Regions from separate parts of the Burkholderia sp. EMB26 genome, predicted to be linked through region 1. Evidence: riboswitches for the same ligand, from Rfam matches in the RefSeq annotation. Region 1 holds a riboswitch; each other region holds the start of a gene.

The links. A riboswitch is a leader RNA that binds a small molecule or an ion and turns the genes downstream of it on or off. The one in region 1 is predicted to bind cobalamin.
Region 2: linked by a shared signal. The riboswitch ahead of KU887_RS24215 (CbtB-domain containing protein) and the one ahead of cobG (precorrin-3B synthase) in region 1 are both predicted to bind cobalamin.
Region 3: linked by a shared signal. The riboswitch ahead of KU887_RS19505 (TonB-dependent receptor domain-containing protein) and the one ahead of cobG (precorrin-3B synthase) in region 1 are both predicted to bind cobalamin.
Region 4: linked by a shared signal. The riboswitch ahead of KU887_RS13140 (iron ABC transporter permease) and the one ahead of cobG (precorrin-3B synthase) in region 1 are both predicted to bind cobalamin.

Annotation. Positions count from the first base shown of each region.
Region 1 covers NZ_CP078070.1:1,886,888-1,889,083, forward strand. The annotation lists gene cobG (precorrin-3B synthase) at 1-1,306, opposite strand, end outside; cobalamin riboswitch at 1,413-1,605, opposite strand; gene cbiE (precorrin-6y C5,15-methyltransferase (decarboxylating) subunit CbiE) at 1,808-2,196, shown strand, end outside.
Region 2 covers NZ_CP078071.1:1,663,422-1,665,617, reverse strand. The annotation lists gene KU887_RS24225 (inorganic phosphate transporter) at 1-434, opposite strand, end outside; gene KU887_RS24220 (histidine phosphatase family protein) at 599-1,189, opposite strand; cobalamin riboswitch at 1,236-1,379, shown strand; gene KU887_RS24215 (CbtB-domain containing protein) at 1,412-1,621, shown strand; gene KU887_RS24210 (CbtA family protein) at 1,635-2,196, shown strand, end outside.
Region 3 covers NZ_CP078071.1:629,976-632,171, reverse strand. The annotation lists gene KU887_RS19505 (TonB-dependent receptor domain-containing protein) at 1-1,302, opposite strand, end outside; cobalamin riboswitch at 1,520-1,713, opposite strand; gene KU887_RS19500 (SDR family NAD(P)-dependent oxidoreductase) at 2,126-2,196, shown strand, end outside.
Region 4 covers NZ_CP078070.1:2,791,934-2,794,129, forward strand. The annotation lists gene KU887_RS13135 (ABC transporter ATP-binding protein) at 1-128, opposite strand, end outside; gene KU887_RS13140 (iron ABC transporter permease) at 125-1,240, opposite strand; cobalamin riboswitch at 1,282-1,531, opposite strand; gene KU887_RS13145 (ATPase) at 1,686-2,036, shown strand; gene KU887_RS13150 (cell division protein ZapA) at 2,033-2,196, shown strand, end outside.

The sequences.
Region 1 (2,196 bases):
GGTCAATCGTCAGATGGCGCGCGAGCAGGGCGCCGAGGCCCGTGGTCGCGTCGCGCCGGTAAAGGTCGTAGTGTGCGGGCGCCACCGCGACGAGCGTATGCGTCGCGGGATGCGGCAGCGCGCAGTGGCGCGCGCAGCCGGTCAGGTGCACGTCGAGCGGCCGGCCGATGCGGGCGGCGAGCGCGAGTGCGTCGTGTTTCGTGTCGGCGTGCGCTTTCGCGCAGCCCGCGCTGCCGGTACAGGCGACGAGCGCCGCCAGCGGCTCGGACGCCGCGCCTACGAGGCCGAGCGACTTGAGTGCTTCGCGCATTGCCACCGCACGTTCGTTCGGCACGCCGTGCATGAACACGCCTTGCCACGGCGTCATCGACAGCGTGCCGTCGCCGTCGGCTTCGGCCAGCGCGGCGAGCCGTTCCAGTTGCGCCGCGTCGAGCCGCCCGAGCGCGAATTGCGCGCCGACGCTGCAGCGGGTCGCGGCGCGCGACGGCTGCGCGCCGAAACGCAACGCCGGGTCGGCATGCGTGCGCCGCCAGCCGGCAAGCGCCGGATCGGCCGCGAGCGGAAAGGGCAGGTAGCGCCGGGCGCGTTCGAACAGCGTGCGTTCGCCGCACATCGCGAGCAACGCGCGCATCCGCGTGACGTCGGCCGGCGCGAGATCGAGGAACGCACGCAGCAGCGCGCGCACCAGCGCGACGCCCTGATCGGGCGACACGTCGACCGACGCGGGCCGGTCGCCGGGCGCCACCGGCGGACAGCCGGCCAGCCCCGCCGCAAGACGTACCGCGCCGTCGGCGCGGCGCCACGCGGCGAGCCAGATGTCGTGCGGATGATCGAGCGCCGCGACCGCTTCGCCGCCATCGAGCTGGATCGAGAATTTCGGCGACAGTTCGCCGCGGCGCGGCTCGTTCGCCAGCATGTCGAGCAGCGGCACGGCGAGCGCGTGGCTATCGACGAGCGCGGCCGGGTCGTGCCCGGCGAGCGGGCTGAGCAGCACGTTGCGGACGTCGTCGCTCGCCGCGAGCGCGGCCGCCTCGGCGGCGGTGTCGCCGGCGCTTGCGCGCGGGCCGAGCCCCGCGTCGAGCAACGCGTGGGTCAACGCATCGGCCGCGCCGTCGCGAATGCCGCGCAACTGGAGATTCGCACGATTGGTCGCATCGATCGCGCCGGAACCGTACCGGCGCGCGGCGGCGGCGATCGCACGCGCCTGGCGCGCGTCGAGCCGGCCGCCCGGCAGCTTGATCCGGCACAACCCGCCGTCGGCGGCCGCGACCACGCGCACGAGCCCCGGGCAGGCCGACGGGCGCACGACGGGCGACGCAGGAATCGAATCGGGGGCGGAACTCAACGGGATACCGGAACAGTGTGGCGCCGCGGCCAACGCATCGGTACACCCCGCCCGACGCCGACTGGCACGCACGCACTTTCTGGCCGGCAGGTCTCCTGGCTGACAGGTCGGCGCCGACTCCCGGCCTTCCCGGTGAAACCAGTGGCATGAGGAGGGAGATCGGCTCGCTGTCTACAGTTGCGGGGGCAGCCACAGCGGCGCGCGGTGCGCCCTGTGTTCCCTCTTCGGCCCCGAAGGGCACCGGCGAACGAACGGCCGTAGGATACCCGATTTCGGTCGCGATTCGCGACCGGCTGGCGGTTCGCGGCGAGCGAAGCGGGCAACGGCCGCGCGCGGGCGGGCGGGCAGATGAAACGCGGGGTGGAACACGGTACCATGCCGTTTTTTGCAACGCGGACGGCTGCACCGGCGCTTTCACGGCCGCGCGGCGACACGATGGAATCGAACGATGGGGAAGGGTGCATGACGGCGTGGCTGACGGTAGTGGGCATCGGCGACGACGGTTACGCGGGGCTCGGACGCCACGCGCGGCGCGCGCTGCTCGATGCGGCGCACGTGGTCGGCGCGAAGCGGCAGCTCGACATGCTGCCCGCGCGACTGCGCGCGACGCGCGAAGCATGGCCGTCGCCGTTCGACCTGTCGGGGCTGCTCGCGCGCCGCGGCGCGCCGGTGTGCGTACTCGCGAGCGGCGACCCGATGCTGTTCGGCGTCGGCGCGACGCTCGCCCGCCAGCTTTCTCCCGACGAATGGCGCGTGCTGCCCGCGCCGTCGTCGCTGTCGCTCGCCGCGGCGCGCCTCGGCTGGGCGCTGCAGGACGTCGGCGCGGTCTCGCTGGTCGGGCGTCCGCTCGC
Region 2 (2,196 bases), on a different replicon from region 1:
ATCAGCAGCGCGAACACCATCGCGAAGCCCGAGCCGCTGCCGACCTGCAGGATCAGCTCGACCGGCAGCAACTGCAGGATGCCGAACGCGACGGCGCCGCTCGAGACCATCACGCCGAGGAAGTTCCACATGCCCGACCAGATCACCGCGACGTTCGGCGTCAGCGAGTGCGTATAGATCACGGTCGCGACCGCGTTCGCGGTGTCGTGGAAGCCGTTGACGAATTCGAAGCCCAGCGCGATCAGCAGGGCGGCGCCGAGCAGCAGGTACGGGAACAGCGTCCCTTCGCGGACCGGCGCCAGATCGGCGACCAGGTGGGTGGCGATATAGACGGCGCCGAGCACGAGCACCAGCAGGAAGGCGGCATAGCCGACCTGCCGGGTGCGCGCGACGGAGCCCGGATTGTTCGGGGCGGACGAAGCAGGTTGATTCATGACGGCATCTCGTAGGGAACCGCGTCCGATCCTAGCTGCGGCTAGCAGTCAGTTTGATGACAGTCGGGACGACGAACGGTGTGTCTTACGGGGATGTAAGGCGAGTGGCGGCATGCGAGGCAGCGAGTCGCGTCGATCACTCACATAGTGAACACGACAGCGGCTTACGCGCCGGTATCGCGCTGCTCATCATCCGTCGCCGCCAACGTCCAGCCGGCCGGCGACGCGACGAACGTCGTGCACGACAGCGGCGCAACGTCGAGACGCGCGGCCGCGGCGTGGTCCATCCGCAGCACATGCGCGATGGCCGCGCGGACGATCGGCGCATGCGTGATCGCGATGACGTCGCGCTCGCGCGGCAACCCGTCGAACCACGTGCCGACCCGACGTGCGGCGGCGTCGAACGATTCGCCGCGATGCGGCGACGCGGACGGCGTGCCGATCCACGTGGCAAGTTCGTCAGGCAGATCGCGTGCGAGATCGTGCAGCCGCTTGCCTCGCCAGTCGCCGTAGTCGATGTCGCGCAGCGCGTCGTCGATGTCGGCGTGCAGCCCGAGTGCGTCGGCGGTCTGCGTTGCGCAGCGTGCCGGGCTGCACAGCACGAGCGAGCCGGCGATGGCCGTCCACCGGCCGTGCAGCGCGGCGGCTTCGGCAAGCCCGCGCGCGTCGAGCGGATCGTCGTCGGGAAACGTGCCGGTGCGCATCGCGCGGGTCGAGGCGTGCGCGATCAGGCGCAGCGAGGCATGCAGGTTCATGTCGGTGGTCGGATGATCCGGAGCGGGGCGCGCTTGCCCATCTGTCGTCGCTTCAATACGCGAACGTTCGCGCGTACAATTCGCCCGATACGAAGCGCGGAAGCCGGTGCAATTCCGGCGCGGTCGCGCCACTGTAACCGGGGAATCGATGATCCCGGAAGCCAGACCTGCCTTCGTACCCATCCATCATTTGTCGGGGCGCGATTCCCCTGAGGTGCATCCATGAGCGAAGCAGTGCTGAAGCCGGCGGTCGTGCCGGCACCCATCCCCGTCCGTGAGCTGTTGCCGTGGGCCGTGTTCGTCGGCCTGATCCTGCTGCTCGCACTCTATTTCGTCGGTGCGGAACAGGGCGCGACGTCGCTCGTGCCGGGCATGTATGTCCACGAATTCGTCCACGACGGCCGCCATCTGCTCGGCTTTCCCTGCCACTGACGCGGAGTAAAAGATGGTCGGAAAGCTGCTCATGCGCGGGATGCTCGCAGGCATCGCCGCGGGCCTCCTCACGTTCGGTTTCGCGAAAGTCGTCGGCGAACCGCAAGTCGATCAGGCGATCGCCCTCGAAGAGAAAACCGCCGCCGCCCAAGGCGAGGCACCGGAGCCGGAACTGGTCAGCCGCCACACGCAGGCCGGCCTCGGGCTACTGACGGGCGTCGTGACCTACGGCGCGGCATTCGGCGGGCTGTTCTCGCTGGTCTTCGCGTATGCGTACGGACGCGGCAGCCGCCTGCCGGCACGGCCGCTGGCCGCCTGGCTCGCGCTGGCGGCGTTCGTCGCGCTCGTGATCGTGCCGAACCTCAAGTACCCGGCCAATCCGCCGTCGGTCGGCGACCCCGATACGATCGGGTATCGCACGGGTCTGTTCTTCCTGATGATCGCGATCTCGGTCGCAACGATGGTGTTCTCGGTCAGCGTGCGCCGCCATCTGGTGGCGAAGCTCGGGCAGTGGAACGCGTCGATCGTCGCCGGGCTCGTGTTTGTCGCGATCATCGCGGCCGTGCAGATCGGGC
Region 3 (2,196 bases), on a different replicon from region 1:
CGACACGCGCGCCGTGTAGACCGGCGTGATCGCCCACGACAGCGCGGCGTTGCCGGTGTTCACCGCTTGCCCGGCGACGATCTCGTGGCGACCCGCGACGAACATCGTCACGCTGCCGAGCGTCGCCGACTGGTGCAGCGAGAACGCGGAATCGTTGCGCGTCGGTACGCCACCGGGAATGTCGACCGGCAGGAATGCCTGTTCGCGCGTGAAATCGTAGGCGAGCTTCGATTCGCCCGACAGCGGCAGGCCGAACAGATGAAATCCGTGCGCCTGATGGGTCAGCGACGTCGACGTGCTGATGCGTTGCGAATTGATCTGGTCCGTCGCGAGGGCCGGGTTGTCCGCATAGATGAACTGGCGGTCGTTCGCATAACCGAACGACTGGTCGAATTGCGTATCGGGCGTGATGTCGAGATGGAACGCGACGCCGGTCGTCAGCTGGTGATCGAGCTCGCGATTCGCGTAGCCGCTGTTGTCGTAGGACAGGTCGGAGCGGTGGTACAGCGCGAACGTCGAGATCGACCAGTTGTCGCGCGCATAGCCGAGCCGCGCGTCGAGATCCTGCGCGTGATACGGATTGCGGCCGTCTTCGTGACCGTAGAAGAACGGCCGCGTCGCGTCGATGCCGGCCGTGTTGTAGTCGTGCAGCCCGAGCGAATAGGTGAGCCCGCCGAGCGCGGCCAGCGGCCCCGTCGACGGCACTGTGCCCGACGTGCGGAACCGCGTGTCGAACGTCTTGTTCGTGCCGCCGCCGAACGACACGGTGGTCTGGTTCGGCTGTTGGGCGGCGCGGCGCGTGAAGAGTTGCACGACGCCGCCCATCGCGTTGTTGCCGAACGACGCGGCGGCCGGCCCGGAGATCACCTCGACGCGCTCGAACGCGTCGGTCGGCAGGTCGGCCCACGGCGCGATGCCGGTGGTCGGCGAGCCGATCCGGATGCCGTCGATGAACACGGCGACCTGGCTCGCCGACGAACCGCGGATGCTGACCGACGCGGACGAGCCGGGCCCGCCGTTCTGCGTGACGGTCACGCCCGGCAGCGTCGCGAGCGCCTGCGTGATGCTCGGGTCGGCCGGCGACAGCCGGTCGAGATCGTCGCGCGTGAGCACCTGGGTCGACGCGTAGCGCCGGTCGAACGATTCGGGCAGGTGCCGCGTGTCGGTCACGCTGATCGTCGGCAGGTCCGCCCCTTCCGCGGGCCCGGCGGGCTGCGCAGGCGCCGTGTCGCCGGCCGCATGGGCGAGCGGGGAAAGCAGCGCGGTGGCGGCGGACGTGGCGAGCAGGTGACGAAGGTTCATGAGACGGCGGGACAAAGCGAGTAGCGGGTACGGCGATCGTGAGCGGAGGGCGGACAAGCAACGGATGCCGACGGCGTGTCGGTGCGACGCTTCCGGCCGGGAAGCGGATTCGGGAACGATGGACATCTGGTGGATCCTGAGGTCGGGTCGTCCATGCAACGGGCGACCACCCGGGGGCGGTGCCTGGCGCATCGGGACACCCCGCCCGGTGCGGCTGCCTGGACCTCGGGTCGATGGCAGGTCTCCTGGCTCGCGGGTCGTCATCCGTGCGGGCCTTCCCGGTTTCCCAGTGGCATGCGGTGGCACGGATTCGCCGCTCACAGTTGCGGGGGCAGCCGCAGCTTCGAGGCGTTGCCTCGCCTGCGTTCCCTTTTGATCCCATCCCTGGGAACCATCAGCGCGCAAGGGTAATGGCGTGCGCTCGCGCACGTCAATCGTCCGGCTGCCTGCGGATGCGAAAAAACGTCATTGTCCCGCGTCAGCTTTCCGGATCCTTTCGTTTCATGCGCGCGGGCCGTGCGTCTGGTCTGACGAAACGGGGCGAGCGCGTGCCCTCGAGCCGGAACCGGCTCGGCGCGTTGCGCGGGCCGCGCTTTCCTCGACAGTTTCCCGTTCGAACCTGCCGCTCGCGTGCGCGATCTCGTTCAAACGGGCGAGGCGGAACCCGGGCGCGTATTGCACCGTGTGGATATCGCGGGTTCGAGCTGAACGGCCCGCACTCGATGACAGGAGACATCATGACCGACACCCGAAGCCGGTTCCTCGCCGGCCAGTGCACGCTCGCGCAGCGCCGCGCATCCGACCCGACAGGACGTTGACCGACATGACCGATTCGATTCGCTTCGACGGCGGCACCGCCGTGATTACCGGCGCGGCCAGCGGCATCGGCAGCGG
Region 4 (2,196 bases), 910 kb from region 1:
CAGATCTCGCCGGGGCGGAACGCGTGCGTGAAGCGATCGAGCAGCGTGCGCGCGCCGGCCTTCAATGTCAGGTCGACGGCCCTGTAGTGCATGTCGCCGGCGGCGGCGTACGATGTGGCGCCCGTCATCGCATCGGCCTCCTCAGCAACATCCACAGGAACACCGGCACGCCGATCAACGCGGTCATCACGCCGACCGGCAGTTGCGCGGGCGCGATCGCGGTGCGCGCGAGCAGGTCGGCCGCCATCACGCCGCCACCGCCCGCGAGCATCGCGGCCGGCAGCAGCATCCGCTGGTCGTTGCCGAACGCGAGCCGCAGCGCATGCGGCACGACGAGCCCGACGAAGCCGATCGTGCCGGCCGTCGTCACGGCAGCGGCGGCGGCCAGCGACGCGACGAGATAGATCCGCACGCGCAGCCGCGCGACCGGCACGCCGAGCGCCTGCGCGGTCGCGTCGCCGCGCAGCAGCACGTTCAGTTGCGACGCGGCCGGCAGCGCGACGCACGCGCTCAGCAACAGCGCGCCCCACGCGAACCACGGCGCCGTCGCGCCGTTCAGGTCGCCCGTCAGCCAGAAGATGATGCCGCGCAGCCGCGCATCGGGCGCGAGCGACAGCAACAGCGTGACGAGCGCGCCCCATCCCGCCGCGATCACGACGCCGGTGAGCAGCAGCCGCGGCGATGCGTCGCGCGATTCGCCGCGCCACAGCTCGCGTCTGGCGAGACCGAGCACGAGCGCGACCGAGACGAGCGAACCGGCGAACGCGGATGCGTCGACGAGCCACCACGCGCCGCCCGCGATCATCGCGACGAGCGCGAAGCCGGCCGCGCCGCCGGACACGCCCAGCACGTACGGCTCCGCGAGCGGATTGCGCAGCAGCACTTGCAACAACGCGCCGGCCAGCGCGAGCAGCGCGCCGCACGCGAAACCCGCGAGCGCGCGCGGCAGGCGCAGCGTGCGGACGATATCGGCAAACAGGGTATCGCCGCCGTGCGGCACGAGCGAAGCGAGTGCCTGCCACGGCGACATCGGCACGCTGCCGATCGACAGCGACGCGACGAACAGCAATGCGACCACGGCGGCCAGCGCGGCCCAGATGACAGTGGCGCGTGCGGCGCTCATGCGGCGCACGGCCGCGCGCCCGACGCACGGCGCATCCGCTTGCAGGGGCCGGCCGGGCGCGACGGGGGCGCGTGGCGGACGATTGGGGTCGGCATCGAAGAACGTTCCGTGAAGCATTGCGCGCCCCGCTTCCCCGCAGGCCGCGCGTCATGGAGCCCGTGCGGGCTCCCCGTCTCGGCCGGTATCCGGGCTGGCGGCGGTCCGGCTCGCCTTCCCGCGCGATGACGCGCAGTGGCCCGCGCCCGCGTGCGACCTGCACGCGAAACGCGCCCGAGCCGGCCTGCGTCATGCGACGCGGCCGCTTACCGTTGCGGGGGCAGCGCAGGTTGACGCGCTCGCGGAGCCCGCACCCTGCTTCCCGTTTAACCGCGCGTCCTGCGCGCGAGCACCGAGGCGGCGCCAGTTTAGGAGCCGGTCGCGCGAGCGTCAAGGAAGCGTCCGGAGACACGCGGGACGCGCCTATTCGCGGCAAGAAGCAGGGGTGTTACGACTGGAAACGTTACAGATGTCGGATTGCGCGTTATTCCGCGCTAAAATGCTGGGTCTTTAGAGGACGCAGCAAATGCTCAACGAACTCGAAACCCTATCTCAAAATATTGGCCGTCTGATTTCGCTGAACAAGCGCTATCACTCGGAACGGCTCGCGCTCGAGGAGCAGGTCGCGCAATTGCGCGCGGAAGCGGACACGGTCCGCGCGGAACTCGCGCAGCTGCGCGACGAACGCAATGCGCTCGCGGCCGAGCGCGACACGCTGTCGGCGAAGATCGACGACGCCCAGGTGAAACTGAACGCGATTCTCGAAAAGCTGCCGCGCTCGAAGAGCGCGGAGCAAGCCGACAACCAGCTCGACCTGCTGGATGCGCAGGCGCGCACGGATGGCGATGACGCGGCCAGCCACGGAGAACATGCATGAGCACCAAGCAGATCGAAGTCTCGATTCTCGGTCAGCCCTATCGGCTCGCCTGTTCGGCCGAGACCGAAGCGGCGCTGCTCGAAGCGGTCGCGCGCGTCGACGCCGAAATGTCGAAAATCCGCTCGAACAGCTCGGTACGCGGCACCGATCGCATCGCGGT